Regions from separate parts of the Aeromonas enterica genome, predicted to be linked through region 2. Evidence: riboswitches for the same ligand, from Rfam matches in the RefSeq annotation. Region 2 holds a riboswitch; each other region holds the start of a gene.
What was found. Region 2 has a riboswitch for cyclic di-GMP ahead of lafK (lateral flagellar response regulator transcription factor LafK). Riboswitches for the same ligand answer to the same signal wherever they lie in the genome.

Region 1 (10,361 bases), on a different contig from region 2:
AAGACAAGGACCATTACAATGAAGAAAGCGCTCCTCGGCAGCCTGGTTTCTGCTGCCTTGCTGACCAGCTTCAATCTGAGTGCCGCCTCTGCCGGTCAGGCAGTGGACGCTCAAGCCGCCACCGACAATACATCCAAAGTTTCCCAGCAGAAGATCGACAACTATGCCGAGTCTGCCGAGTCTGCCCTGGCGCAGTACAAGGCCGCCCTGCGCCAGGTCGACAGTTTGCGCACCTACAACGAGCAAGTGGGCAAGATGGTCGACTCCCAGACCACAGAGCTGGCCTCGATGCAGCGCCAGATCGCCCAGATCGACCAGACCAGCACCGAAGTGGTGCCGCTGATGCTCAAGATGATCGACTCCCTCGATCAGTTCGTCTCCCTGGATCTGCCGTTCCAGAAGGTCGAGCGCGAGGACCGCGTGGCGGCCCTGACCGACCTGATGAACCGTGCCGATGTCACCATCTCCGAGAAGTACCGCAAGATCCTGGAGGCCTACCAGATCGAGGAGGGCTTCAGCCGTACCATCGAGTCCTACAAGGCCAGTCTGGACAAGAACGGCACCGAGAAGACCTACGAGTTCCTGCGCGTCGGCCGCATCGCCCTGCTCTACCAATCCCCGGATGGCAATGAGACCGGCATGTGGAACAAGAAGACCCGTCAATGGGAAGAGTTGCCCCAGGAATATCGCAGTGCAGTCGAACAGGGCTTGCGTATCGCCAAGAAGCAGGCGCCCCCCGCGCTCATCAAGCTGCCGGTTCAAACTGCGGAGAAAGCATCATGAAAGGAATCAAACTTGCCATTGCCTCCCTGATTGCGGGAGCCACGCTGATCACCCTGCCGGTGACCGCCGCCGAGAAACCGGTGGATTTGAACGCCTTGCTGAGCCAGGTCAAAGCCTCCAGCCTGAGCGAGTCCCAGCTCAACAAGGAACGGGAAGCCCGCTTCCTGGCCGACAAGAACGAGCAAGGCGCCCTGCTGGCCAAAGCCAAGGCCGAGCTTGCCGCCGAAACCGCCAAGGGGGAGCAGCTCAAGGCCACCTTCGATGCCAACGACAAACAGCTGACCGAGCTGACCGACACCCTGCGCCAGCGTTCCGGCAACATGGGCGAGATGTTTGGCGTGCTGCGCCAGTTTGCCGGTGAGTTCAAGGGGATCTTCAACGCCTCCGCCCGCCGGGTCGAGCACCCGGAGCAGGCGGTGCTGCTGACCCGCCTGGCAGAGAGCAAGGAACTCCCCTCCAGCGATGACCTGACCGCCTTCTGGACCACCACCCTCAGCCGCATGGTCGATGGTGGCAAGGTGAGCCAGATGCCGGCGACCGTGGTGTACGGCGAGGGCAACCAGGCCGAGAAGACAGTCACCCAGATCGGTGAGTTCAATACCGTCTCCGAGGGCAAGTACCTGACCTTCGTACCGGAAACCGGCAAGTTCGAGCAGTTGCCCCGTCAGCCCGACAAAGGGGTGCTGGAGCCCATCGCCGAGTTTGAACAGGGTGGTGGCGGCGTCAAGCCCATCTTCGTCGACCCGTCCCGCGGCGTGATCCTCTCCCTGCTGGTACAGTCGCCCACCTTCAAGGAGCGGGTCGATCAGGGCGGTGAAGTGGGTTACGTCATCATGGTGCTCGGCGTACTCGGTACCCTGCTGGCCCTGTTCTGCGGCGCCCGTCTCTCCCTCATCGGCGGATCCATGCGCAAGCAGCTGAAATCCGATCAGATCATCAAGGGCAACCCCATCGGCGACATGCTGGGGGCTTACCAGAGCCATCGCGGTGACAACATCGAGGATCTGGAATCCAAGCTCGACGAGATCATCCTGCGCAACGTGCCCAAGTTCGAAAAGGGCATCAGCATCATCAAGCTGATCGCCTCGGTCGCACCGCTGCTGGGTCTGCTGGGTACCGTAGTCGGCATGATCGCCACCTTCCAGGCCATTACCCTGTTTGGTACCGGCGATCCCAAGCTGATGGCAGGCGGTATCTCGGAGGCCCTGGTCACCACCATGCAGGGTCTGGTCGTGGCCGTGCCCATGCTGTTCCTCTACACCATAGTGCAGACCCAGAGCCGTCGTCTCATCCAGGTGCTGGAAGAGCAGAGCGCCGGTTTCGTCGCCCGTTATCAGGAACGTCTGCACGCCTCCAAAGCCGCAGCGTAAGGAGTCACCCATGTGGTTCTGGTTGATTGAAGAAGTCGAGTCGGTCCGCCGGTTTCTGGGATTGGGGGGCGACGTACTGGTCGCCCTGTTCTTCCTGACCCTGATGATGTGGGCCCTGCTGCTGGAGCGCTGGTTCTACTTCATGGCGGTCTACCCCAAGCAGGTGAAGCAGACCAAGGCGACCTGGCTGGCCCGCAGCGATCACCTCTCCTGGTCTGCCAAGCAGATCCGCCGCGAGCTGGTCTCCCGGGTGGCCATGGCGGTAGACAAGGGAATGCCGGTCATCAAGGTGCTGATCGCGCTCTGTCCGCTGATGGGGCTGCTGGGAACCGTGGTCGGCATGGTGCAGGTATTTGACACCCTGGCCATCACCGGTACCGGCTCCCCCAGAGCGATGGCCTCGGGTATCTCCAAGGCGACGGTACCGACCATGGCGGGCATGATTGCCGCCCTTTCCGGCCTGTTTTTTGTCAACCAGCTCGATCACAAGGCCAAGCTGGCGGTCGAGAAGCTGGAAGACAACCTGAAACACGGTTGATGCAGGATGCACTCCCCCGCCGGGCGCGAGTCTGGCGGGGGCACAGAACAAGCAAGGAGTTTTTGCCATGAGAAAACGTCACAGCGACAGCAGTGCTGATGAGGCGGCCATCGATTTGACCCCCATGCTGGACATAGTGTTCATCATGCTGATCTTCTTCATCGTCACCACCTCGTTCGTCAAGGAGTCCGGCGTGGAGATCAACCGCCCGAGCGCCAGCACGGCCGAAACGGTGAAGAAGGGGAACATCATGGTCGCGGTTCGCGAAAATGGTCAGGTCTGGGTCGACAAGCGCATCGTCGAAGTGGGTGCCGTGCGCGCCAACATCGAGCGGCTGCGGGCCGAGAACCCGGAGAGCGCAGTGGTGATCCAGGCCGATACAGAATCCCGTTCCGGTCTGGTGGTCCAGGTCATGGATCAGATCCGCATGGCCGGTGTCCAAAGCATCTCCATCGCGGCAGACAAGAGCAGCTGATGCCGGAGCGAGCGCTATGAGATACCTGATATCGTTGGCTGTCTCCTGTGTGGTGGTGTTCTTCCTGTTTCTGGGAATGAACAAGCTCATCACACCGGATCACCGGGAGTTGGTGGAATCCGAAGACGTCAGCATGACCGACTTCATCCGCCTCAAGCCCCAGGAGACGCTGCAAGAGAAACAACGCGAGCTGCCCAAGCCGCCGCCGCCGAACCGGCCGCCTCCCCCTCCCGAGATGGAAGTGGCCAGCACGGAGCGGCCGCAGATGGAGAGCTCGCCGATGGACATGCCCAAACTCGACATTCCGGTCAACATAGGCGGCGGCAACGCCCTCGGAGCCTACAGCACAGGCGGCGGTGGTGGTGGCATGGGTGGCAACAACGGTGCCATTCCGATGGCGACCTTCGAGCCCATGATGCCCCGCAAGGCGGCGCTGGCCGGCCTCGCCTCCGGCAAGGTACTGGTGGAGTTCACCGTCACCGAACGCGGCACCGTCAGCAACGTGCGGATCGTGAAAGAAGAGCCCCGCAGCTATGACCTCGGCAAGGAGGCCCGCAAGACCATCGCCAAATGGACGTTCAAACCGGCCATGGTCGATGGCAAGGCGCAGGCTACCCGCATGCAGCAAGAAATCGAGTTTGCGGTCAACTAAGGAAGGTGGCGATGAAAAAGTTACACACCCTGATCCTCGCCCCGGTTGCCATGGCGGTGCTGCTCAGCACTGCCAGCTGGGCCGCCGAGCAGCCGGCCCTCTCCGACCGCGCCTATCGCGCGGTCAACAAGGCACAGGCACTGATCACCGAGAAGAAATACGGCGAGGCCAATGCCAAGCTGCAGGAGGCGCTGTCCGGCGCCGGCGAGCGGGTCTACGACAAGGGGGTGATACTGCAGACCCTCGGCTTCGTGGCGGCGCAGCAGGAGAAGTACGGTCAGGCGACCAAGTACTTTGCCGATGCCATCGCCACCGGCGGCCTGCCGCAACCGGTGGCCCAGCAGGTACGCTACAACCTGGCCCAGCTCTATATGGCGGAGGGCAACTTCAAGGCCTCCATCAGTACTATGAACCAGTGGTTCGCGAGCCAGGGCAAGGACGAGAAGCCGACCCCGCATGCCTACATCACGCTGGCCAACGCCCACGTACAACTCAAGCAGTATCGGGAGGCCATCCCGGCGGTGGACAACGCGATCAAGCTCTCTGCGGGCAAGGCGCCGGAATCCTGGTATCTGCTGAAAATGGCGGCCCACTACGAGCTGAAACAGTACAAACCTGCCACCGAAGTACTGACGACCCTGGTCGACATGTACCCGGCCAAGAAGAAGTACTGGACCCAGCTCTCAGCCATGCACATGCAGGCGGGCAACGATGCCAAGGCGCTGGCGGCGCTGGAATCGGCCTACAACCTCGGCATGCTCACCGAGGCGGCCGAGTTGCAGCGCCTAGCCAACTACCTGGCCTTCGCCGGCATTCCTCATCGCGCGGCACGCGTGATGGAGAAGGCAATGAAGGAGGGCACCATTGAGAGCAGCGCGACCAACTACAAGGCACTGGCCAACTACTGGCATCAGGCCAAGGAGCTGGATCCCGCCATCGATACCCTGGCGAGATCCTACCAGCTGGCTCCGGATGCCGAACTGCAGCTGAAGATGGCGCGCATGATGATCCAGAGCAAACGCTATCAGGATCTGGTGGCCCTGGCCGCCAAGCCTGCGGCCAATGCCAATGGTGAACAACGCGCCGATCTGAAGTTCCTGACCGGGGTCGCCTATTTTGAGCAGCAAAAACCGAAGGAAGCGCTGAGTGCCTTCACCCAGGCCGCCCAGCATGGCAACGTCAGTGGCCGCGCCTCCCCCTGGATCAACTTCCTCAAGGAGCAACAGGGCGGCGCCGTCACTCAATAAACAAGGTGCGACTTGGCCCCGGCCCCGCACTGCAGCGCGGGGCCCCTCCCCGCCCGCTGCATATGACAAGGGGTTCACCCGCAGGTTGCCTTGGTGGCAATTGGCCGCTCTTCGGAGCGGTCTTTTTTATTCCCCTCTTTATATACTCCGCCATAAAAAATCCGGAGCCTGAGCTCCGGATTGATCATGCTGCTTGCTGGTGCTGCCTTGCCACGAATGGCGTCGGCAGCCCAGACCCCATGCAGGGGTTATCAGTAACTACATACCTGCTTCCAGCTGCCATCGGTAGCCTTGGGTTCACTGCTGGTCCACCAGTTCGCCTGCCACACCACCTTGTTGTTGGTCACGCGATCGCCGCCGTTGGCGTGATCCCCTTGCGGCCAGGTCGGATAGGCCTTGTAGGCCGCCGGATTGACGTTCTGGCTGCTGCAGGTGGCGCCGCCCGGATTCTCGCCGCCACCCGAGCCCAGTACGGCCTCCGGCAGGGTCGGGAACTCGGCCTTGAGCCCTATGGTCTGGCTGCCGCTGATGATGCGCATCCCGCTCGGCACGCCGGCGGCGGGCAGGTAGTAGGTCATGGCGACTTCAACCTCGGCACCCGGTGCCAGGGTCTGCCAGCTCGGCAGGGTCATGGCGACCTTGTGGAAGTCCTTCTCGTTGGCAATGCCTTCCGAGTTGTCGTTGCCACCGCTCTCCACCACTTTCAGCCCCATGCCACTCTGATCCGTGATGGTGTCAGAGGTGGAGGTGGGCACCAGGAACTCGATCTTGGCGCCGCCCGGAATGGTCTGGGTCGACTTGTTGACCAGCTTGAGTTTCGGGTTGATCGGGTAGTTGGAGTCCCCTTCCTTGAAGCCGGAGAGGCTCACCGCGATGTCGAGCTGGGCGCTCGGCGCAGCCAGCTCGTTCTGCTTGGCGTTGTACGGGGTCGCCTTGGCGAACTTCTCGTAGGCAAGAGTAGTCAGAGTGCTGCCCATGCCGTACTCGTTCTTGGCCGGATCGAAGGCGTAGTCGCCCGCCATCTCCCAGAACATGACCCCGCCCAGGCCCCGCTTGATGATGTAGTCCAGCTTGTGACCCATGGACTCTTCATCTTCGGTGGAGAGGAACACCTTCTTCTCTTCGTTCCACAGCCAAGGGGCCTGCGCCTTGTCATCATAGTAACGAACGTACTTGCCCTGCATCACGTGGGCCGGATTGTTGGGATCCAGACCCCAGGCCGTGCCATAGCTTGGCAGAGTCGTGATGCCCAGGCTGGCCGCGTTCTCCAGGTTTTTGGCATGCCACATGGGCACGGCGCCGCCGCCTATCTCCTTGCCGTTCTTGTCCACATCGTGCCAGATGTTGTCGATGCCGACCGCCCCGTTGCCGCACGGAATCGTGCTGCCACCGGTGCCCGGCTGACAATCGCTCTGGCTCGGCAGGGCTGCCTTGCCGCCCAGCCCGTTGCTGCCGCCGCTCACTCCTTGCCAGCCGCGGGTGTAATAGGGCACACCCACGTTGATCTTGCCGGCCGCCAGTGCGCCGCGGAAGTAGTGGGCAGACCAGGCCGCGTTCAGATAGCCGATGCCACCAAACTGGGCCTGGCTATAGACGCCCCAGTGGGAGAGCTCGGGATCGGCATTGTTGTCGAACAGGGCCGCGTTGTGACCGACGAAGTGGTTCCAGGCACCGTGGAAGTCATAGGTCATCAGGTTGACGTAATCCAGGTACTGAGTGACCTGGAAGTTCTCCATGCCGCGCAGCAGGTAGGCCGACGCCGGCGAGGCAATGGTCAGCATGTACTTGCGACCGTCCTCGGTGCCGGCATTGTCGAGCCGCGCCCGCAGGGTCTTCATCAGCACCTCGTAGTTGGCGAACAACTTGGCACGGCACTGGTTGGAGAGCGGGAAGTCGTTGGGGTTGCCCGCATCCTTCATGGAGGTGGGGTACTCGTAGTCCACGTCCACCCCATCGAAACCGTACTGGCGAATGAAGCTCACCGCCGAGTCGGCAAAGGCGCTGATGCCGGCGGTATTGACCGAGCAGTCGCCCTTGGTGGTGGCGGTGTAGAAGCCGCGGGTATCGGCCCAGCCACCCACCGAGATCAGGGTCTTCACGTCCGGATACTGTTTCTTGTACTTCGACAGCAGGTTGAAGTGGCCCTGATAGGCGAATTCGGGATCCATTTCGGCGCCCGGCACCCCGTTCCAGGTCATCTTGGTGGCGGCATCGTCCACCTTGATCAGGTGGCTCTGCTCATCCACCGCCGCGAAGGCGTAGTTGATGTGGGTGATCTTGTCCCAGGGGATGTCGCTCACCAGGTAGGAAGGCAGACCGTTCTTGCCGGTACGCCAGGAGGTGAAGTAGCCGATGACGCGACGGGCGTGGTCATCCCCCATGCACTCGTAACCGTCCGGACGATAGATCTGGCGGATGTCGCAGGAGAGGTTGCCCCCTGTGGGCGGCAGGGCCGCTTCTTCCACCTGCACATCGACCTGGCTCGATTCGCCGATCTGGTTCTCCTTGTCGGTCGCCACCAGCTTGAGGCCGGCAGCCCCCTTGCTCTGGGGCGTCCAGCTCACCTGCCAGGGGGCGCTGACGTCTTCGCCCACCTTCTTGCCATCGACGAACAGCTCGACCTTGGCGACGTCGTTGTTGGCATCGGTGACATTGCCACTGACCGCCACGCTGCGACCCAGGGTCACCTTGGCACCGCTGGCCGGGCTGCTGATGCTCACCCTGGGTGCTTCTGGCGCGACCACGGCGTTGACACTGAAGCTGGCATCCGCCTCGCTCAGCAGCTTGCCATCCTTGTCCAGCCCACGAGATTTGAGTTGATGGGGGCCGACACCGGTAGCAACCCAGCTGGCCGACCAGGGGGATGCACTGCTCAAGGCGACCTGCTTGCCATCGACCAGATACTCGACCTTGACCAGGGCGCTGCTGTTGCCGCTCAGGGTCACAGCGAGCGCCACCGATGCGCCCTCGTTGAAAGCGCTACCAACGGTGGGCGAACTGATTGCCAGTCCGAGCGCCGGTGGTGGTACCTCGCCGCCATAGAGCTTCCAGGCATCGGCCCAGACCGCCCCCACGCCAGGCTCATAGTGATAGGGCGAGGCCCCGCACCAGCCGGAGTAGGGAAACTCTTTGCATTCGTAGAGGTTACCGACATTGCTGACGACATCGCCAGCCTTGTAGGCGGTGCCGGCCTGATAGGCGGGATAAGCGGCTTGTGCCCAGGCGGGCATGGCAGCCAGGGCCACCAGCATGGCAAGCCTGCTGGGCCTAAAGGTCTGTTGCATATTGTTATCTTCCTTGTTTTGTCTTGGCATTGGTCACTAGGACAAAGAACAATCGCAACCTGCGTGATGGGGGGCAGACAACTGGCAATGGACCTGCCACAGACTCCACCATCACCCCGGGAAGCCCCGCTATCTGGATCGACTGATCTGAAGACCGGAAGCATTGCGTCCCGGCCTCTCGGCCGGTTTGCCCTTTACCTGGGTTCCGTGAGGAACAAGCCGAGTATAGGAATCAACCAGCCGAGTCTCAATCTTCATTCTCGAAGAAAAATATGTGGATGCCAGCCAGATCACAGTTTCCCGTCTTGGTTGAATTAATGATTTTGTCATTAATTTCATACTGTTAGCCAAGTCAAAAAAACCGAGATTGCCCTCATTTGCATCCCCGTAATGTGCGTTGGCTCACTGGTATGACATGCCAGAAATGTGACAATGCGCGCCCTTGGCCGATGCGCCAAGGCTATGGAAACACTGGCAAAAAATAAAAAAGGAACCGTTATGAAAGGAACACGTACCCTGCTGTCGCTGGCCGTGGGGCTTGCGCTCGCGTCCCCGTCTCTCCATGCCGCCAGCTTCAGCTGCCCGGCTGACAGTGCCCTCACCCCCATCCCCGTCATTCAGGGCAGTGGCGACAAGAGTCCGCTCATTCCCAGCGACAAGTTCGAGAGCCCCCAGAGCGTCATGGTCAAGGCGGTGGTTTCCGCGCTTGGCGAGAGCCTCAACAAGGGCTTCTACCTGCAGGATGTGCAGGGCGATGGCAACCCCCAGACTTCGGACGGCATCTTCGTCTACCTCAACGACAAGAACTTCGCCAGCAAGTACCCGGACATCAAGCCGGGCGCCGAAGTCTGTCTGGAGGCCAAGGTCGAGGAGTACTACAACCACACCCAGCTCAAGCCGGTCGTTGACAGCGGCACCCCGCGCCTGCAAGTCCTCGCCCAGGGGACGGCCCCTGCCGCCGTGCCGCTGCGGGTACTGGAAAACGAGACCCTGGCCCGGGCACTGGAGCGTCACGAAGGGATGCGGGTACGACTGGATGCCGACAGCGCGCTCAAGATAAGCCGCAACTTCAGCTATGACTACGCCGCCAAACGCAACAACCTGGTGATCTCCCACCAGGCGCCGCTGATGAAGCCAACCCAGCTGCACAATGCAGGCAGCAAAGAGTCCAAGGCACTGGCCAAGGCCAATGCCAACAACCGGGTGTTCCTCGAATCCGACTTCAAGGCCGCCGACGGCAAGCTGCCCTGGCTGCCGGGCTGGGAGCCGGAACAGGGTTACCTGCGCATCGGCGATGCCCCGGTCAATCTGGATGCGCTGGTGAGTTACAGCTACAACGAATACCGGCTGATCGTGCCGCAGGATCAGGTGATCACCGCCGGCGATCTGCTGCGCACCAGCGACAACGATCGCCAGAGCGCCCCGGCCCGTGCCGATGGCACCGACCTGCGCATCGGCAGCTTCAACGTGCTCAACTACTTCACCAGCCACTCCAGCGTGGGCGGAGCACTAAACGTGCTGTGCAAGGATCAGGCAGATGCGGACAGCGCCAAGGGCTGCAACCGCGGAGCCAAGAATCTGGAGGACTTCCAGCTGCAGCGCACCAAGATAGTCAACGCCATCACGGAGATGGATGCCGACCTGCTCGGCCTGATGGAGATGGAGAACAACGGCTTCGACAGCCACTCCGCCATCAGTGATCTGGTGCAAAGCCTCAACGCCCAGCAGAAGGACGCCAGCAAGCAGTACGCCCTCGTGGCCCTGCCCAAGGCGCTGCTTGGCAACGAGCGCTTCTTCGGTGGCGACGCCATCATGGTGGCCATGATCTACCGACCCGCCAAGCTGACGCCACAGGGGGATGCCGGCGTCATCACGCTGCCGGTGCAGAAATACCAGGATGCGAAAGGGGTCGAGAAACAGGCCTCCCAGCGTGACTCTCTGGTGCAGAGCTTCACCATCGAGGGCAGCAAGGAGCCGCTGACCCTGGTGGTCAACCACCTCAAATCCAAGGG
Region 2 (10,361 bases):
TGACCATCCAGAATGGCGCGGGCCGCATCCACCACAGGATCCTGCTGGTCGTCCCCTTCCGCCAAGACTGTATAGAAAGCACTCAGAGAACCATCTGGGTGTGTGCCATTACCGGCCCGTTCAACCAGCTGGGTCAACATGCTGAACACCGAAGGTGGGTAGCCCCGGGTCGCGGGCGGCTCCCCTATAGCCAGTGCGATCTCCCGCTGAGCCTGGGCATAACGGGTCAAGGAATCCATGAGCAGCAGCACATCCCGTCCCTGCTCGCGGAAATACTCGGCAATACGGTGACACAATTGTGCCGCGCGCAGACGCATCAGCGGAGATTGATCAGCAGGGGCCGCCACGACGACCGCGCGCGCCAACCCTTCCGGGCCCAAGCTGTGCTCGATAAATTCGCGCACCTCTCGCCCCCGCTCACCAATCAGTCCCACCACCACTATCTGCGCGGTCGTATTGCGGGTCATCATGCCCAGCAGCATACTCTTACCGACCCCGGAACCCGCAAACAGGCCCAGGCGCTGTCCCTTGCCAACCGTCAACAGACCATTGATGGCACGAATGCCCACATCGAGCGGCTCGCGCACTGGCGTGCGCAGCAGGGGGTTGGGGGGGGAGGCAAACAGAGCAACACGCTCACCTTCGTCGCGCAACGGACGACCATCCAGGGGTTGCAACAGGCCATCGACCACCCGTCCCAGCAGATGCTCACCGACCTGTATTGTCTCTTCACCATCAATGGGAAGCACACGTGCACCGGCATAGAGCCCACTCATGGGTTGCAACGGCATCAGGTAGGAAATATCCCGGTTGAACCCGACCACTTCGGCCAGCAGCGGAGCCCCTGTCGCCGTATCAACCCGGCAACGCTGACCCATTATCAACTGGCAACCAACCACTTCCAGCGTCAACCCGGTAACCCGTACTAGCCGGCCATAACGGCGAAAACCGGGCACATCCTCAAAACTGTCCAGCGCGGAAGTGAGCGCCTGTTGCAGCGCTTCATGCATCCTGTGGCAATTCCAGCGTACTATTTAGCTGCTCGATACAAGAGGCGAGGCGCTCACCGGTATTGACTTCGATCACCGCAGCCCGCGTTTCTATGCGGGCATCACCCACACTCAGGGTGCCATCCACCTGCAATGGCCACCCCTCACAACGGGTAACGCCTTGCTCGGCCAGACGCTGGCGATCCCCCTCACTGAGATAAATCACCAGCTCTTCCGATGCCGCTGGCAGACTTGCCAAGGCCTGCTCCACCTGATTGAGTACCTGCTGGGGATTGAGGGTAAATTCAGCCTGGATCACTCGCTTCGCAACCTGCGCCACCAGCTGGGCAACCAGCTCTTTTTGTTCCTGCATACGAGAACGGGTCAAAGACTCCCATTGCGCCTGCAGCTTGGCAAAGGGAACCAGAGCCTGATCGAACGAGGCACGCCCTTCTGCCAGTCCCTGTGAAAAACCACGAGTTTGCCCCTGCTGCAGTCCCTTGGCCTCCCCGTCAACGAGACCGCTGGTCAACCCTTGCTGATAGCCGGCCTGATACCCTTCATCATGGCCTTGCTCCAGACCCTGTTGATAGCCACATTCGAACTGCTCCTGCTGGCTCTGCACCTCTGCTCCGCTTTGCCCCAACGAAGGGAAACGGTAAAGACGAGTGGCGCCCGTCGCCAACTTGCGAACATTGTGACTCATGAACGCCTCCTGTTAATTGACGGTGGGCTCTTCGAACAGCTGGAATTCGACCTCGCCCTGCTCCACCAATTCGCGGACCAGTTGCATGACCTCTTCCCTTGCCTGCTCGACCTTGCGCAAAGAGACACTGCCCTGCCCCTGAATCTGGGCATCCAGAGCCTGAGCCATCCGTTTCGGCATGGCTCCTAGCACCACTTTGCGGAAGCTGGCTTCGGTATTTTTCAGCGCCAATGCCAGCAGATCGCTTGGCAGTTCCTGTACCAGACGTTGCAGGGTTTCATCCGATTGACGACGCAAGGCCATGAAGTCGAACATGTTCTTCTCGATTTCCAGCGCCATGTCGCCATCGTGTTCCCGCAACAGGGAAAGCATCTGCTCCTTGTCGCCTTGATAACGGTTCAAGATGTCGGCTACCTGTCGTACGCCATTGACCTTGGCTCCGGACTGATCCGCCACGTAGGCGAGGCAGCGGTCCAATGTCAGACGCAGCTCTCCCAACACGTGTTCACTGACACTATTAAGGCTGGCAACTCGTACCAGCAGATCATCGTGGACGGAACCAGGCAGAGCATCCAGTACGGCAGATGCCGTCTGGGGTGGCAAGAACGCCAGCAGAACCGCCTGCATTTGCGGATGCTCGTTACGGAAGAAGCGGGCCAGCACATCGGCAGGAACCCATTGCAAACGCTGGATATCCTGGCTCATGACATCGCCATACAGGCTGTCGAGCAGACTGCGGGAGAGCCGTTGCCCTAGTGCGAGATCCAGCGTCTGTTCCAGATATTCCCGCGAAGCGCTGCCAATCCCGCTCTGCTCACGGTACTGGTTGAAGAACTGCTGCAAAGTCCACTTTGCCTCCATAGAGCTGACGCCAGACAGACCCGCCATCTTGGAGATGAGTCGCTGTACTTCGTCACGGGAGAGTTTCTGCATGACCTTGGCTGCCGCCTCTGTGCCCATGCTCAACAACAAAATCGCTGCCTTTTCCAGATTATCGATGTCGATATCGACGGCATTTTGGTTCAGATTAACGTTGTTCATTGCCACCCACCCATGCTCTGACCACTTCCGCTACCCGAGCGGTGTCCTTCTCGACCAGCAACTGCAGATGCTGAAGCTGTACTTCCAGTTCGGAACCCGGCTCTGGCAATGCCTCCAGATTCAAGGAGGAGAACTGAGGTTCCATCTGATTATCTGCACGGATCAGCCCATTATTCATCATCGGAGCCGTCAGGGCGGCATCGTCATCCCGTCGCATGGAGAGACCCACAGTTGGTTCTTGCTGCTCGTCCTGCTCTTCGGCTGGTTCCTCTTCGGGTAGCTGCTGGGTACGTACCAGATGCTTCACCAACGGACGAATCCCGAAGAACACCAGCGTCAAGCCAAGCAGGCCTCCGACCAGATAACGCAATGAATCTTGCCAATAAGGCGTTTCCCACCAACCAGATTCAGGAGGAACAATCGGCACCGCACCGGTAAAGTCGAAGACTTGCAGACTAATCTGATCGCCCCGCGCATCATCAAATCCGACCGAGCGCTCCACCATCTGGCGGATTTGCTCCAGTTGTTCTGCACTCCAGCCATTTTTGGGGGCACTTTGCTGATTTAGCAAAATGGAGACATTCATCTTCTCCAGCCGGCCCTGCTGATAGCGGGTATGCACTATGGTTCGGCTATTTTCGTACTGTTTGTTGATCTCTTGGCGCTCGGTACGAGAGTCGTTCTTCTGGGCTTCCGAGCTGGTAGCCCCCTGATTCGGAGCTGGCTGCTCACTTTTGGACGTCGTTTCGGGAGGACGATTGGACAAGGCTCCGGGGATCCCCAGCGCCAACGCGTCTATGGTTTTATCCGACTTGCTGGACTCCTTGGTGACCACGCCCTGTGGATCCAGCTGCTGCTGAGTCTCCTCCACCGCATTGAAGTTCACATCGGCAGCGATCTGCACCCTGAAATTGCCCGTGCCCAACATGGGATAGAGCATGTCGCTGGCCCGCTGGCGGATGTACTGCTCAAGCTTGCGCACATATTCCATCTGCTGCACGCTCTGCTTGCCGAAACCAGCCTTGTCACCCAGCTCGGCGCTGAGCAGCTGACCAGCCTGATCCACTATGGTCACAGCACCCGGCTTCATGCCGGAGATGCTGCCAGCAACCAGATTGGCGATCGCCTCCACCTGTCCTGGCTCCATTGCCTGACCCGGTTGCAGATCCAGCATCACAGAGGCACTGGGTTTTTCCTCATCACGACCGACAAACAGGGTCCGCTTGGGAATAGCCAGATGGACACGTGCACTGCGCACCGCATCCAGCGAGATAATGGTTCTCGCCAGCTCACCTTCCAAGGCATGCCGATAGCGGGCGCCCTCCATGAATTCGCTGGTGCCAAGGCCTGTGACATTATCCAACCCTTCCAGACCGGCAGGCATGGCCGCTCTGACCCCTCTGGCCGCCAGCGCCATGCGAACATGGGCAAGCTGACTCTCGGGGACCAGAATTTGACCCGTGCTCTTTTCCAAACGGAATGGCACTTGCTCCTTCTCCAGCATCTCCATGATGTTGGCGGTATCGTAAAGCTCCTGCTTGCCATACAGGGGCACGTAATTTTTGCTGGAGGTCCACAGGATCACGACGATCGTGCCAGCCACAATGGCCGCCAATAGTGCGATTGTCAGAATGGATTTGTTGTCTCGAGAAAGGCTACGCCAGTTGCGCAACCCTTCCTGGACTCGTGTTCTGAAGGAATCCGAAGCCCCTTGCGGGGACGTTACCAGTTCAGTCATCACTTACCTCAGAGTGGCATGCGCATAATGTCGTCAAAGCCTGTCATCAGCTTGTTTCGCACCTGCATCAGGGCGGAAAAACTGAGACCGGCTTTCTGGCTGGCCACCATGGCCCCCACCAAGTCATCGCTCTGACCCGCATCGACAGCGGTCATCAGTTTTGAGGCGGTATTTTGCTGCTCGTTGACTCGCCCGACGACATCGCGCATGGCATCGGTGAATGACACATTCGATGCATCATTTAATTCGATGGAAGGGGTTTGGTTGGCGACTCGCTGCATCTCCTGCATCTGCTGCAAGAGCGTCACCTGTGATGACATCATTTCAATCTTCACTCGGTTATCCCTTAGTTTTGAAGCTGCTGCTCAATATCTATGCCCTGCTCACGCATGGCCGCCAGCTTGTATCTCAGTGCCCGGGTCGTCATACCAAGGGCCTCTGCCGTGCGGGTCCGATGGCCGCGAAAGCGGCGCAGGGTCTCTAGTACAAATTGAAATTCGGCATACCGACGCGTCTCGCTAAGCCCTTCCGGGGCGGAAAACGCTTCCGGTAACGCATTGTCGGATTCAATGGTGTAAGTGGGCAGCATCAAATCGACTGCTTGAATATGCAATCCGCGAGCCATGATTAATGAACGCTGCATGACGTTATCCAGCTCCCGGACATTGCCAGGCCAGCCATACGCCAACAGCTGCTGACGGGCGCTTTCACTCAGACGATAGCCTTGCTGAGGAGCATGTCGCTCGATGAAATATTCGGCCAATGGCAGTATGTCATCTGGGCGCTCCCGTAGCGCTGGCCAACTCATGGGAAGCACGTCGAGACGATAAAACAGATCTTCCCGAAACTGGCCCACGGCAACAAGCGTCCGTATATCTTTGTTGCTGGCAGCAATAATCCGGACATCCAGTGCGATGGTTTGGTGACTGCCGAGCCGCTCGACTTCCTTCTCTTGCAAAACACGCAGCAGCTTGGCCTGCAGCGACAATGGCAACTCAGAAATCTCATCAAGTAGCAACGTCCCACCCTGTGCCAGCTCAAATTTCCCCGGTTGTGTACCTGTCGCCCCGGTGAATGCCCCCTTGTTATGGCCAAATAAGATAGATTCGAGCATGGATTCAGGAATTGCAGCGCAGTTGATGGCGATAAAAGGTTTGCCGGCACGGTTGGACATGTCGTGGATATAGCGAGCCAGTCGCTCCTTACCCGTTCCCGACTCACCACCAATGAGGATGGTGGCAGACGTTTTGGCTGCACGACGAGCAAGTTGCAGTACCTGCAGGCTCATGGTAGAGGTAGCGATCAGATTGGGAATGGTTTGGCGCAGACGCAACGCCCCCTTCACCGCATCGAGCATTTGTTGATAGCCAAAGGGTTTGATGATGTAGTCAATCGCCCCCGCCCGCATGGCTTCTGCCGCAAGATAAGCCTGCTGTTCATTAACCAGAATAATGCAATCGACACCGCAGAATTCATGCACTAATTGAGGACCAGCCTCGGTCATGAGATCCATATCGAGCAAGACCAGAGCAACTGAGTTATTGGCGAGAATTAATTTAGACTTATTGATCGAATCAACACAGGAAACAGCGTACCCCTGCGCCAACAACCTCCCCTCAATATCATTTCCATTTGAAAACACTGGTCTAACCAATAACAAATGAGGTGCTGACTCAATACCAATCGATCTTGAGTTTTTCTTGATAGAAATATCCGAAAGCATATGAACCCGAACCCGTGATGGTGGACAAACCAATCAACAGAACTGATGTGTCAAAAATAAAAACGCACCATACAGAAAATGGCGCCTCTAACGGGCGTCTCATTTATACAAAGAATGGTATCAAGGCAGTAACAATAGCCTTGGTAACCCCGCTATCATTAGCATTGCTGCTATAAGACCGGAGGCTTTGCGTCCTGACTTTTCAGTTCAGTTTGCCTTTATCATGCGACTGTCCATAGTGGGACAAGACAACTCCACTTCTCCAGTGATAGCTGTGTGACACATGTGAATTGTTATATTTGTTATATGCTTTTAACATCTTGTGCGTCAAAAACCGTCACATCATAGCGGCTTCCAATGACAATTCAAGTAGATATGCGGAATATAACCTTCCCATCTGTTCACAACATGGCAGTTCAGTTTCAGCCCAGAGTCCCAATAACTTCCACCCTCAGATCTTCTGGTATTTCATTATAAGAAAGCACTTTGAGACCTTTTGAAAAGGAACGAGCATATCTTGCCATCAAGGGCCTGAGCTGAGGCATGACAACCAATACCGGAGCATGACCTTGCTGTTGCAACTGCTCTTTCACCAATGGCATATTTTGCTGCAACTGCGCCAGCAGCTGAGGATCAACCGGGAAGCTGTCCAGCTGAATTTTTCCCTGTTGCTGGGATTGGGTCATTGCAGCCAACAGCGTCTGCTCAAGACGATCCTCCAAGGTAAACGCGGCTAAAATATCGCGCGACCCAATCGCCTGTCTGATAATCTGGCGTTTCAAGGCACACCGGACATCGGACGCCAGCAAGACAGGATCCTTGGTCAGCTCGCTTGCATCCAGCAAGGTGGTGGCAATGGTTCGAATATCGGTGAGGCTGATCTGCTCCTTGAGCAACTGTCGGAAAACCCTCAGTTGCTGCATTTGAGTCAGCGCCAGATTAAGTTCTTCTGCCAGACGGGGTGACTGGGTAGCCAGATATTGGCCCAACTTGCCTACTTCATCATGGCCAAATAGAGAATCAAGCTGCTCTCTCAACAATTTGCTGGCATGAGTGGCGATAACTGTTGCGGAATCGACTACGGAATAACCCAGGTTCAAGGCCTTAGCCTTGTTCTCCGGCGAGATCCAGACTGCATTCATGCCATAGGCTGGATCCTGCGTCAGCTCACCATCCAGGGCACCATATGTCTCCCCGCTGCTAATCGCCATCAGTCGCTGACAGTCGACGTTACCAGCCGCAAGTGCCACACCGGACAACTTGATCCGGTATTGATCGGGTTGCAACTGCAAGTTGTCACGCACCCGGATCTCGGGCAGCAGGAAGCCATATTGCTCGGACAGGGTTTTGCGAATACCCCGTACCCGGGCAAGCAGTTCGGCTCCCTTGTCCGCTTCTGCCAAGGGCACCAGCCGATAGCCCAGCTCAATGGCGACCGCATCGACAGGAGGCAGGTCCTGCCACTCCAGTCCCTGTGGCTCGGACTGCACCATCTGGCGCGTCAGCTCCTGGGCTGCATCGAGATCAGGATCATTGACCCGACGCTTGCTGACACTCCAACCTGCCCATGCCAGCACGGCGGCAAAGCTGAGAAAAGCCAGCATGGGCATACCTGGCACCAGACCCAGGATCAACATGATGGCAGCGGCGGTGTAGATAACCCGCGGCGATGCCAGGATCTGCTGACCCACTTGATCCGACATCTCGCCTTCATCGCTGACCCGAGTCACTATGATGGCCGCAGCGGTAGACATCAGCAAAGAAGGGATCTGGGCGACCAGACCATCACCTATGGTGAGCAGTGCATAACTCTGGAACGCTTCCGCAACCGGTAGCGAGTGCTGGAATATACCGATCGCCAAGCCACCGACCAGATTGATGATCAACACCAGCAAACCGGCGATGGCATCCCCTCGCACGAACTTGGACGCCCCGTCCATCGCACCGTAAAAATCAGCCTCTCTGGCAATCTCGTCACGCCGCGCGCGGGCCTGATACTGATCCATGGTACCGGCGTTGAGATCGGCATCAATCGCCATCTGTTTACCAGGCATCGCATCCAGAGTGAAGCGAGCAGATACCTCGGATATCCGCTCTCCACCTTTGGTGATCACCACGAAGTTAATGATCATCAGGATTACGAAGACCACCAAACCGACGACATAGTTACCGCCGATGACCACTTCCCCAAAGGCCTGAATGACCTTACCGGCAGCCTCATGCCCCTCGTGACCGTGCAACAAGACGACGCGAGTAGAGGCAACGTTGAGCGACAACCGCATCAGGGTTGCCACCAGCAACACGGTGGGGAAGACGGAGAAATCGAGCGGACGGCGGGCCGAGACAGAAACCAGCAGTACCAGAACCGCCAACACTATGTTGAACGTGAACAGGACATCCAGCAGCCAACCGGGCAGAGGCAAGATCATCATGGCCAGAATGGCCAGGAGTAGCATGGGGATCGCGGTATAGGATTGGGTCAATACACGCCAGTTCACAACTTACCTCTCAGGTTGACGTAACTCGGGCGGCACATGCAAAGGGGCAAGAGAAGTTGGTTTCTTCCCCTTGCCAGCCGCATAGGCCCGTAACTGCAATACATGGTTCAGCACATAGGCCACAGCGGTGTAAAGACCCGCTGGCACTTCCTGGTCTACCCGGGTGGAGTAATAGATGGCCCGAGTCAGATCCGGCAGACTCATGACCATCTTGTCGTGCTGCTTTGCGACCTGGCGGATCCGCTCCGCCATGCCGTCAACCCCTTTAGCAATCACGTAAGGAGCATTTGCCCGCTCAGGATCATATTTAATGGCCACCGCATAGTGGGTCGGGTTGACGATGATCACATCCGCCTGTGGTACACGCTGCTCGATGCGAGCTCGGGCAAGCATCCCTTGTACCTGGCGGATCTTGGCCTTTATCTCGGGCCGCCCTTCACTGTTTTTGTGTTCATCCTTGACCTCTTGCTTGGTCATTCGCAGTTGCTTGTTCAGGGACCAACGCTGATACGGCACGTCCAGTACGGCAATCAGCATCTGCACACTGCCAAGCAAAATAAATGCCTGAGAGAGGATCCGCAGTGCCTGCTCCATCGCAGCTTGGGGCGGCATGCGGTTCATCATCATCAGCAAGGGCCATTGGTGCTGCAGCATCAGTGCCAACGTTGAGCCAATCAGCAGGATCTTGAGCACTGACTTCAGCAGTTCCATTAGGCTGTGAGTCGAAAACATCCGCTTGAGCCCCTTGAACGGATTCAACTTCTCTGCGCTGGGCAGTAATTTCTTCCAGGTCAGCACCATGCCACCTGGCACTACGCTGAGCAGTACCAGCAACAACGCCAGAAAACCGAACAGAGGTAGCAGCACCCACAACATGCTGAGCAGTGCTTCAGCCGTCCAGTGAATCATCATTTGCGGATCACGGGCACCTTGCCAGTCAAAGCGTTGAGGACGTTTCATCAACTCGGCAAAGAAGTGGCCAAAGCTGGGCACCATCCATTGCATGGCTAAGCCCCCCAGCAGCAACAGCCCAGCGGAGCTCAACTCCTTGGAGCGCGCTATTTGTCCCTCTTCCCGAGCCTTGCGCAGTTTCTGGGAAGAAGCCTCTTCGGTTTTATCCTGGGCGCTATTCTGGCTCATGATGGGGTTAGCGCCCTGAGTTGCTCCAGCACATGCGTCACCAGATCAAGGTAGCGGGCCGGGACTCCACTGATGGAAATAGCCAGAGTCACCAACCCGAGCAACAACGTCATGGGGAAACCCAGCGAAAAAATGTTCAGGGATGGCGCAGTGCGGTTCATCACCCCGAAGGTAAGGTTAACCATCAACATGGCCACCACCGCAGGCAAGGTAAGGATCAATGCGGCACCGATACACCAGCCAAACAAACCTATGACCCCTTTCATATCCAGCAAGTCGAGCGAAGATCCGGGTGGCCAGCTACGCAGACTCTGCACCAGCACATCCAGGACGACCAGATGACCATTGAGCCCAAGAAACAAAAGTGAGCAGAAAATCAGCATCAGCTGGCTGACGATAGGTGCAGAATCCCCGTTGCTGGGATCATTCATCACTGCCATCGCAAGACCCATCTGCATGGAGAGGATCTGCCCAGCCATGGTCATGATCATGAACAACATCTGGACACAGAGCCCGAACAACAACC
Region 3 (10,361 bases), on a different contig from region 2:
GTAAACCCAGCCCTTGCCCCCCAAGGTCTCGACGGAGTAACTGCCTTGCGGCGTGCCGATGAACCCGAAGGTGGCTTGCTTGCCGACGGTGAAATTGACCGGATAGCTGTCACCGTCGACCCGTATTTCGCCCTGCCAGTTGCGTTCCCCGCCCCGCTGCAGCGCCACCTTGGTCACCCTGGCCTCCAGCGTGCTGCCATCCGGCAGCGGCAGGGTCACCCTGTCGCCGACCTGAGCCTGTCCCAGCTCGCCGCCCTGCAGGGCGATGGGCTGGGGCTGTTCGACCCCCTCGCCGGGCTCCGCCAGCGGAAAGTCGGCATCCACCTCGACCGCCTGCCAGGGAGCATCCAGCTGCTGGCTGCCATCCTCACGCAGCCGGCCAGGCTTGGCGGCCGCCGCTACCGGCGCCGGCTTGAGATCGGGAACCGGCATCACGGCAAGCTGCGCCGGTTCTACCAGCACGGGGAAGTCCACCAACGGCTCGCCACTGTGGCCAGCCTCCAGATCCGGCGCCGCCGGCTGCGGCCACAGACACCAGCTGATCACCCCGGCCAGCAGGGCGCACAGCCCCAGCCCCACACTCCATTTCGTCACCTTCATACTGATACTCCAGTCAAAAACAATCCTTATAAAACAATGTATTAAGCTCAAAGTGAGCGGGCATGCTAGAAACTGGCGGCAAGGCTGACACCCCCCTATATGGGGCGTCTTAAAAATGGGTAGCGGCAGATCTCGCCCCCTGTGTGGGTCGATGACGCCAGTGCTGGCGGGGGCTGAGGAGGGGTTCGAATGATGCTTTTTAGTCGAAGCGGAACGATTGAAAAAACGGCAGGCATGATGCCGTTCACCCCATATGGGTTAAGCAGATTTGGCTGTACCGGGGGGCGGGCAACGGCGTACCCTGATGGCATCAATCAGGTCAAGGATGTTGAATGAAGGCTTTACAGACAAAGGCGCCAGCACTGGGCTGGCTGCTGATTTCACTGCTGGCGGCGCCGCTGGCCGCCGCCCCCCTGACCCTGCAGGGTGAGACGCAAAGTTACCTCATAGATCCCGACACCCTGGCCATTTCGATCAACAAGATCCCGGTCAGCGCCGGCCAGCCCGCCCGCCAGGTCGATCAGTTGCAACAAGGCGAGCAGCAGGCCAGCTGGCACTGGCCCGCCCAGGACGCCAGGGTGGAGGTCAAGCTGGACGGCAATGACTTGCTGCTGACACTGGTCAGCGACAGTCCACGTCAGCTGGCCTGGTACAGCCTGCCGAAAAACCAGACCCACCTGTCGCTGGCCTTTGGCGAGGGCAGCCGCTTCTCGGTACGCGATAGTGACTGGCTCGGCTATGTCGGCGACGAGCTGGCCGAGCTCAACACCCACTACGACCTCAAACTGCCGCTCTGGAGCCAGGATGCGGGCAAGCAGACCTACAGCTGGATCCTGCAGACCCCCTATGACAACCAGCTCAGTTTCACCCGCAAGGGGGGACGTCTGCAGCTGAGCGCCCGCCATGAATTCAGTAGCTTCAACCAGCAGGCCCCCATGGTGGTGCGCCTGAGCGTGGGGGATGACTGGCTGGCCGGCGCCCGCCGCTACCGGGAGTGGCTGCAGGGCGAAGGAGCCTGGCAGTCCCTGGCCGACAAGTTTGCCCGCATTCCGGCCGGTCGGCGGCTGATCGGCGCCAGCCATGTCTATCTGTGGGGCGATACCCTGCTCGATCGGCAGGATGTGACCGATTGGCCCGCTCTGCAGGCCAAACTCCGGCAAAAGCCGGAGTGGCTGCAAGACTTTCACGCCGATGAGCGGGAAGCGCTGGCCGTCAAGGCGCCCGAACCCAGGCAGCAGACGCTGATCATAGCCGGCCTCAACCGGCTGATTGCCAGTCAGTTGCCCCTGCCCGCCCAGCAGGGTCCCCTGGTCCAGAGCAAGGTGCTGGCCCTGCGCCAGCAGTGGGTCAAGAGCCAGTTCGGCGAGCAGCTGGTGGCACAGAAGCGTTGGGGCCAGGGGCTGTCGCTGCCGGTGGTCGAGGCGCTGCAACAGGCGGGGCTGCGCAAGCTCTGGCTCGGCACACCGCAATGGACGGCCGCCCTGCAGCAGGGTTATGCCCTCACCGCCGCCCAGCGTCAGGGCTATCTGGTGGGCAGCTATGACTCCTACGATACCGCCATCCCGCCCGGCAGCAACGACAGCTGGCTCACCGCCCAGCTGCCGATCGAGATCGGCAAGCGCTGCGCCATCGTCGAGGCCAATGGCAAACCCAAGCCGGGCTTCGGCGGCGAGGGGGTCTACCTCAACCCGGGCTGCACCCTGCCGTTTGCCAAGAGCCGCATGAGCGAGCTGGCCAAAGCCAGCGGCATCAACAGCCTGTTCCTCGACGTGGACGGCACCGCCATGGCCTCCAACGATTACAACCCAGCCCACCAGCAGGGCAGCCAGGCCATGATCGCCGACCGCAACGCCCGCATGAGCTGGGTAGGGGAGCGGCTCGGACTGGTGCTGGGCTCGGAGGATGGCAACGCCCTCACCAGCAAGCCGCTGCTGTTTGCCCACGGCATCCAGAGCTGGGGCTTCGGCTGGGAGGATGCCGCCATGCGCACGCAGGCCAAGTCCCCCTACTACCTCGGCAAGTGGTGGCCGGACGAGGCGCCGCAGGTCTTCTTCCAGCCCGCCCGACTCAAGCCGCGCTACCTGAAAACCGTGTTCAACCCGGCGGACAGGCTGCCCCTCTATCAGGCCGTGTTCCACGACTCCGTGCTCAACAGCCACCACTGGCTGCTGGACAACCTGAAATTCCCGGGCATCAAGGAGGAGCGCGCCCTGCTCGGCCTGCTCTACAACACGCCGCCGCTGGTCAACCTGAGCCGCAGCACGCTGGACAGTCGCCTGCCGGATCTGGTGAAGCTCAACAGCCAGTTTGCCCCGCTGCACGAAGCGCTGTGGGACAAGGCGCTGGTGGGTTTTCGCTGGCGGGACGGGGTGGGCCGGGTGCAGGAGACCCGCTTCTCCGACGGCAGCCGGCTGGTGGCGAACTTCAGCCACAGCACCATGATGATCGATGGCCACAAGCTGCCGGGCAGGCAGCTGCTGGTCGCCCTCAAGGGCAAGCCGGTGAGCCTGCTGAAGATGTGACGAAGCCACTCGTCATATGTCATATAAAAAAGAGCCCTGCCAATTGGCAGGGCTCTTTTGCAGGCGGGGTTTTCTAACCCAGGGTAGCGGGCTCGACTTCGCCATGGCGCCGGATCCAGGCCTCGAAGTCGGCCAGCATGGCCGCCTCCGACTGGCTGTTGTCGGCGACCAGCAGATCCCCGTGCACCACCCGGATGCGGGCATTGAGCGGCGTACCCTCGCCTGCCGGCGGCCGCTGCTGCGCCGCCGTCATGCAGGCTTCGGCCTGCTGCCACGCCTCGGCCACGCTCTGGTTGCATGCCCGTGCCAGCGGCGCGGCACTGAAGCCCTCGCCGGTGAGGCTCTGCAGCGTCTGGTCGTGGGTCATGCCGTTGCCCGGTCCCCAGTAGTGGGCGGCCAGATCCGGCCCGATGCGCGGGTTGTCGGTGAGGTAGCCGTCGCGCCTGAGGAAGTAGGCGCGGGTCTGCTCCACCGCCATCAGCGCCAGCAGATAGCCGTGGTAGGCGCAGGCCGATTCCTGATTCAGGAGGTGCGGAATGGCCAGCAGCGGACGCGGGCTCTCCACCCCCAGGATCTTGCGCTCCCACTGGCGGGCCAGCGCCAGCACGGCGGCCGGGGTGCGATCCCCGTCGGCCATGGCGTAGAGATCACGCTCGAAGTAGGCCACCAGCGCTATCTGACGTTCGTTGAAGGCACGAAACGGCTGGCGCGCCTCTATCATGGCCTTGATGAGCGCATCGGGGATCGCCTCCCCCGCAGCGTTTCTGGCATAGCGCTTGAGCCAGTCGGCATCGTCCAGCAGGCTGTCGCAGAACATGGACTGGGTCTCGGCATAGGCCATTGAGGTGGGCGGAAACTCCTGGGAGAAGCAGGGGGCGTTGCCGGTCACATTGGCAAAGTGGGCGGCGTGGCCCCCCTCGTGGAACAGGGTGTTGAGGCCGCTCCAGCCGCTGCCCACCTGAGCAGGATCGGCCAGGCTGGTGAAGTTGACCACGGCGGGCACCCACTGGCCCTCCTGCCAGAAGCTGGGCACTGGGCCGTGGCAGAAGCCGTTCTCGTATTTCCCCTCACGGGTCAGCAGATCCAGGGTGAGGGTCGCGTCCCGATACTGGATGCCGAGCCGGCGGAAGCTCTCGACCCAATCCTTCAGCGCCCGTGAAAACGGCACATAGGGATCGAGCTGGCGGGTCACGTCGCCGCTGACGAAGTAACGCAAGTTGTGGGGCTGCAGCGCCGCCTCCCCCTTGGCCGTCTTGAGTTCCGTAAGGCTCTGGTGCACCCGCTGTTCGGTGCGGGCGATGAAGTCATCCAGCACGGCAAACAGCTGCGCCGGGCTCATCTGCTCGTTCTTGCGCACCTTGTAATCGAAATAGTCGCGATAGCCCATGGCGCGGGCGAAGCGGTTGCGAAGCCGAACTATCTCCAGATAGCCGTTGTCGACCACCCACTGCTCCAGGGTATGGAACATGGCGAGCGCACTCTGGCGCACCGCTTCATCGGTGCTGGCGGCCAGTGCCGTACTGGCGGCGGGCAGGCTGCCGGCCACCTGGCGCCCCTGCTCGTCCAGCAGGGTCAACTTCAGCCCCCGCCGGCGGGCGAACAGCGCCGCTTCGGCCGCCACCAGCTCGTCCATCAGGGCGGCGGCGGCCGGATCCTCGATGACGTTGCACTCGAAGAAAGCGATCCAGCCCCCCAAACCCCGCTTGAGTTCTGTCTCCTCGGCCAGAGCCTGCATCTCCCGCAGTACCGGCAGGCGCGCAGGATCGGCGCAGAACGCCTTGTAGGCCTGCTCGGCGGCGGTGAAGCCTGCCTGATCGTCGCTGGTGCCCATGTAGGTGGACCAGAACAGATCCTCCTTGCGCCTGTGTACCTGCAGGTAGTCGGCATTGAGCTGGTTCAAATAATTCCTGGCAATGGAACTCATAAATTCCCTCTTGTTATGGGGCAGACCTCTGGGGTGCCCACTCCTTTTTGGTGAAATGCCAACTTATTCACATTTCCTGCAAATAGAACGGCAAATGGTGCGCCGGGATGCGCACGACCACGCTACCAAAAGCGAGGGTTTCTGTCTGCTGGCTATACTGGTTGTCAAAACGCTCAATTAGCGTTCAGTAACCTCAAACCATTGAAAGTTAATTGAAAGTTAATTAAATGTTAATAATGAAATAATCAGGGCCATCGTCATGACTGGCCGCAACCAGACCCGCACGGGAAAGAAGGAAGAGATTATGTTCAAGCTCGGTGATATCGCCGTGAGCCGCAAATTGATGTTGCTGCTCTCACTGGCGCTGGTCGGCTTCATTGCACTGCTGCTCATCTCGGCCAGTGCCCTGAATCGCAATCTGATGAGTGAGCGGGAGGCACGGCTGCAGGCGGTGCTGGATCTCGCCATGAGCCGGATCCAGGCCCTCGCCACCACCCTGCCCGCCGCCCAGGCCCAGGCCGAAGCCAAGGCCATGCTCAACAGCATGCGCTTCGATGGCGACAACTATCTGTTCGTGATCGATGAGACCCGCCACGTGGTGGTGCACCCCACCAAACCTGAACTGGTCGGCCAGCAGATGGGGGAGAGCGGCACGGCAACCGCCGGAGCCCACTGGCAACACATGGTGGACCTCGGCAAGGGGGGGCGGCATGGCCGGCTGGAATATCAATGGATTACCCCTACGGGTGAGGCGGCCCAGAAGATGTCGCTGGTGGCGGGCTACCAGCCCTGGGGCTGGATCCTGGGATCCGGGGTGCTGCTGCAGGACATCGAGGCCACCATCTGGTCCCAGTACCAGCTGATGGGGGGCGCCACCCTGCTGGTGATCCTGCTGATGGGGCTGCTGGGGTTTGCCATCAGCCGCTCCATCGTCAATCCGCTGGCCGAGATCAAGCGCGCCATGCAGCAGGTAGCGGCCGGGGATCTGGTAGTCAGCATACCGATACACGGCAAGGATGAGCTGGGGGTCGTCGCCACCTGCACCAACCAGGGACTCGACGCCATTCGTCGCGCCCTGCTGGAGGCAAGCCAGGGTGCCCGCAACGTGGCGGATGCCGCCCTGCGCATCGCCGCCTCCGCCGAGCAGACCAACCAGGCGGTCAACAGCCAGCGGGATCAGCTGGCCCAGCTCGCCACCGCCATGAACGAGATGAGCGCGACCATCTCGGATGTGGCGGGCCACGCGGAAAATACCGCCCGTGATACCCAGGATGCTACCAACGAGGCCGGGCTTGGCAACCGGGACGTGCATGCCAGCGTGCATGGCATCCAGGCGTTGGCCACCGAGGTGGAGCAGGCCACACTGCAGGTCAATCAGCTCAAGGAGGGGGTGATGCAGATAAGCGAGGTGACCGCCGTCATCAGCGCCATCTCGGAGCAGACCAATCTGCTGGCCCTCAACGCCGCCATCGAGGCGGCACGCGCCGGCGAGCAGGGACGCGGGTTTGCGGTGGTGGCCGACGAGGTGCGTCAACTGGCCAGCCGCACCCGCCAGTCCACCGAGGAGATCCAGAGCACCATAGCCCAGCTGCAGCAACGGGCGGTGACCGCCGCCAGCGCCATGGACGCCAGCCGCAAGCTGGCGGAGAGCAGCGTCAGCCAGTCGGAGAAGGCGGGGCAGGATCTCTCTCTCATCGTCAACCATATCCAGCACGTCAGCGACATGGCGACCCAGATAGCCACCGCCGCCGAGCAGCAGAGCATGGTGGCCGAGGACATGAACCGCAACGTCAGCGGCATCAACGATTCGGCGCTGGAGATGTCCCAGTCCGCCTCGCAACTGGCTCAGGAGAGCGAGTTGCTGGCCGGCCTCTCCCGCAGCCTGGACGAGCGACTGGCGGTGTTCAAACTCGGCAATGCCATCGACCAGCAACTGGAACAGCGGTTGGCACCGCTGCATCAGCAGGCACGTCAGGCCGAACGTCCCCGCGCTCGCCACTGATCCGTCCTGCCCTGTCGCAGGCAATCCCCTGCCAGTCCGGCTGACAGGGGATTTTTTCATTGATAAAAAATGCCTTACTTTTGCATCTTATCGACATAATTGTCGGCACTCCGTACAGCAAGATTATTAAATATACATTTAAAAACATTACGTTAAGTGTTTTCTCTACTCCGATGAGGCCAAGCTGCAAACATTTATACTTAATTATTCAAGAAAAAATAGTCATGATACTGTCGTCGCCAAACGCGACACCATGATCGTTTATATAGTCATTTGGCAAACTGGTTGAAAAGCCAGGACGCAAAGCTTCCGGTCTAAAGACACGTCGTCCAGGATAGCGGGGTTGCCACACGCAAGTGTGTATCGGGGAACGCCCCAGCCAACTGACTGCCCATATCTGTCGAACAGAGGAATGTATGGCAGCAAAAATCCAACTCAATCACCTCGTCGCAGCGCTGGCGCTGCTGACCAGCGGCAGCGTGCTCGCTCACGGCTACATCACCCAGCCGGCCAGCCGCAACTACCAGTGCAACACGGGCGACAATAGCCAGTGTGGTGCGGTGCAATGGGAACCCCAGAGCGTGGAAGGCCCCTCCGGCTTCCCGCAGACCGGCCCCCAGGATGGCCAGATCGCCTCGGCTGGCAGTAGCCGCTGGAGAGAGCTGAACGTCCAGACCAGCGATCGCTGGGCCCGCAAGGAAGTGCAGGCCGGCCCCTTCGCCATCAGCTGGACCTTCACCGCCAACCACGTCACTCGCAACTGGCGTTACTACCTCACCAAACAGGACTGGAATCCGAACCAGCCGCTGACCCGCACCGCCTTCGATCTCACCCCCTTCTGCGTGGTGGATGGCAACATGGTACAACCGCCCAAGCAGGTCACTCATCAGTGCACACTGCCAGAGCGCACCGGTTATCAGCTGATCCTGGGTGTGTGGGAAGTGGGTGACACCAACAACAGCTTCTACAACCTGATCGACGCCAACTTCAAGGGCGGCACCCAGCCACCGCTGAGCTGGAGCCAGGGCGGTACCATCTACCCTTCCACCGATCTGGCGGCCGGTGACAAGGCCAGAACCCTGGTATTCGACGCCAATGGCGTGCGCCCCGATCTGCAGACCGAGCTGACCATCACCACCACGGAGCAGGGTCAGAAGAACAACTGGGCCCATGCCCTGGCCAGCAAGATCAATGCAGAGCAGAGCCAGATCCGCGCCGGTCAGCAGAATGCCGACGGTCAGTTCAACCCCGTCTACGGCCAGAACCCCGTCTATCTCAAGGCAGGCAGCGCGCTGGAGCGGGTCGAAATCCAGCTCGAACAGCTGCAACCGCCGGTGGGCAACGACATCAGCGTGAGCGGTCTGGAGAGCGAGTACCTGCTCGACAACGGCAAACTGACCCTCGACTTCACCGTCACGGCGCAAGGGGATCTCACCGTCACCAACACCCTGTATGACCACGGTGGTGTGGCTAAAGGCCAATCCTCTGCCGACATCAAGGACAGCAGCCAGAGCTTCACCATGCCGCTCACCGGGCTCAGCGCCGGCCACCACCAGCTGGTGATCGAGGCCAAGCCGAAGGCCGGTGGCGAAGCCCTGCAGCAGACGCTGGATCTGATGCTCAAGGATCCGTCCGGTGGTGACTACCAGTTCACCTTCCCGGAAGGACTCAAGTCCTACACGGATGGCACCAGGGTGCTGCAACCCAAGAATGGCAAGATCTACCAGTGCAAGCCCTTCCCCTACCGCGGCTGGTGCAGCCAATGGTCGGCCAGTGCCACCCAGTATGAACCCGGGGTCGGTACCAATTGGCAAGACGCCTGGATTGCGCTGAACTGAGCCAGTTCTAAAAGTTGAAACGCCATAACTAAAACGGGGAGCCACTGGCTCCCCGTTTTAGTTGGTGTCACCAGACTCAGATCTGGAAGTCGAGGGCGGGCTCGCCACCCATGGCGCGGGCCTGAATGTCTGCCAGCGCCAGCTCGGGGTTGCAGAGCTGGATGAACTGCCAGGCGAAGTTGTGCTGGAACTGCCCCTGCTTGAGACCGATCCAGGCGGTGTGGGGCGCAAACAGCCGGCTGCCATCAAGCTGCACCAGCCCCTTGTCGCGCTGGGTGTCGAACGCCATGTCCGCCAGTATGCCGACCCCCATCTCCAGTTCAACATAGGTCTTGATGACGTCGGAATCCTGCGCGGTCAGCAGGATCTGTGGCGCGATGCCCGCCTCGGCAAACGCCTCGTCCACCCGCGCCCGCCCGGTCAGCCCGGCCTGATAGGTGATGATGGGCCAGTGGGCCAGCGCCGCCAGCGTCAGATCCCGCTCGGCGGTGAGCGGATGCTGCTCCGGTACCACAATGTTGTGATGCCAGCGGTAGTAGGGAAACGCCACCACCCCTTCACTCTTGTCGAGCTGCTCGCTGCTGATGCCGATATCCACCTCGCCGGTCTGCACCAGCCGCACTATCTCCTCCGGGCTGCCCTGACGCAGCTCCAGCTGCACCAGCGGGAACTGCTCGCGAAACGCCTTCACTACCCGTGGCAGGGCATAGCGCGCCTGGGTGTGAGTGGTCGCCACCAGCAGCCGGCCCGACTCGCGGTTGGCGAAGGTGCTGGCCAGTTTGCGGATGTTGTTGGCGTCGCTCAGGATGCGCTCGGCGATCACCAGCAGCTCCTTGCCCGGCTCGGTCATGCCAAGCAGCCGCTTGCCATAGCGGATGAACAACTCGATCCCCAGCTCCTCTTCCAACTCGCGAATATGGCGGCTGACCCCGGACTGGGAGGTAAACAGGGCATTGGCGACCTCGGTCAGGTTGTAATCCCGCCGTGCCGCTTCCCGGATAATTCGCAACTGCTGAAAATTCACGTCATCGCCTCCTGCGCTGACTGGCCGGTCGGGGTTTGTCCCGCCGCCGCTTTCTTGTTATCTGCCTGGCCGGACTCCTCATCGAGTCCGGCAACGGCCTGACACCCTTGTATCCCAGGCGGGCTCACACCGCCATCCTATCTGTCCATTTCAAGCGGCGATGGCCGTCAGATCTGGTAGTCCGGATAGAGCTGAGCCTGTTTGGCAACCAGTCGCACCCCTTGCCCCGGCATGAAGGCTTTGGCCGCCTCCTTGCTCAGTTCGGCCTCGAAGTGTGCACCGTTTGTATCCCCATTGCCACGCAGTTCCACCCGAATGCGCGGCCCCATGGGCAGCAGTCGGGTGATGGTGGCGCTGATCCCGCCGGGCGCATCCGCCGGCAGTATCTCCAGCTCGTGGGGGCGCACATAGGCGATGGCGGCGCTGCCCTGAGCCAGCTGATGGGAACTGA

Region 1: linked by a shared signal. The riboswitch ahead of ACW5XD_RS00350 (glycosyl hydrolase family 18 protein) and the one ahead of lafK (lateral flagellar response regulator transcription factor LafK) in region 2 are both predicted to bind cyclic di-GMP.
Region 3: linked by a shared signal. The riboswitch ahead of gbpA (N-acetylglucosamine-binding protein GbpA) and the one ahead of lafK (lateral flagellar response regulator transcription factor LafK) in region 2 are both predicted to bind cyclic di-GMP.

The regions. Positions count from the first base shown of each region.
Region 1 covers NZ_JBSTYL010000001.1:74,700-85,060, reverse strand. The annotation lists gene ACW5XD_RS00380 (DUF3450 domain-containing protein) at 19-783, shown strand; gene ACW5XD_RS00375 (MotA/TolQ/ExbB proton channel family protein) at 780-2,153, shown strand; gene ACW5XD_RS00370 (MotA/TolQ/ExbB proton channel family protein) at 2,164-2,691, shown strand; gene ACW5XD_RS00365 (ExbD/TolR family protein) at 2,759-3,166, shown strand; gene ACW5XD_RS00360 (energy transducer TonB) at 3,183-3,818, shown strand; gene ACW5XD_RS00355 (tetratricopeptide repeat protein) at 3,830-5,065, shown strand; gene ACW5XD_RS00350 (glycosyl hydrolase family 18 protein) at 5,317-8,349, opposite strand; cyclic di-GMP riboswitch class I at 8,466-8,551, opposite strand; gene ACW5XD_RS00345 (ExeM/NucH family extracellular endonuclease) at 8,848-10,361, shown strand, end outside.
Region 2 covers NZ_JBSTYL010000008.1:42,699-53,059, reverse strand. The annotation lists gene lfiI (lateral flagellar FliI-like assembly ATPase LfiI) at 1-1,010, opposite strand, end outside; gene lfiH (lateral flagellar assembly protein FliH) at 1,003-1,695, opposite strand; gene fliGL (lateral flagellar motor switch protein FliGL) at 1,708-2,736, opposite strand; gene fliFL (lateral flagellar M-ring protein FliFL) at 2,723-4,465, opposite strand; gene lfiE (lateral flagellar hook-basal body complex protein LfiE) at 4,483-4,809, opposite strand; gene lafK (lateral flagellar response regulator transcription factor LafK) at 4,821-6,197, opposite strand; cyclic di-GMP riboswitch class I at 6,337-6,424, opposite strand; gene lfhA (lateral flagellar biosynthesis protein LfhA) at 6,620-8,695, opposite strand; gene flhB (flagellar biosynthesis protein FlhB) at 8,699-9,835, opposite strand; gene lfiR (lateral flagellar biosynthetic protein LfiR) at 9,832-10,361, opposite strand, start outside.
Region 3 covers NZ_JBSTYL010000003.1:150,918-161,278, forward strand. The annotation lists gene ACW5XD_RS04780 (hypothetical protein) at 1-600, opposite strand, end outside; gene ACW5XD_RS04785 (hypothetical protein) at 790-936, shown strand; gene ACW5XD_RS04790 (glycoside hydrolase) at 933-3,122, shown strand; gene ACW5XD_RS04795 (M3 family metallopeptidase) at 3,196-5,046, opposite strand; gene ACW5XD_RS04800 (methyl-accepting chemotaxis protein) at 5,351-7,048, shown strand; cyclic di-GMP riboswitch class I at 7,314-7,399, shown strand; gene gbpA (N-acetylglucosamine-binding protein GbpA) at 7,465-8,886, shown strand; gene cbl (HTH-type transcriptional regulator Cbl) at 8,963-9,910, opposite strand; gene ACW5XD_RS04815 (hypothetical protein) at 9,907-10,038, opposite strand; gene ACW5XD_RS04820 (sulfate/molybdate ABC transporter ATP-binding protein) at 10,078-10,361, opposite strand, start outside.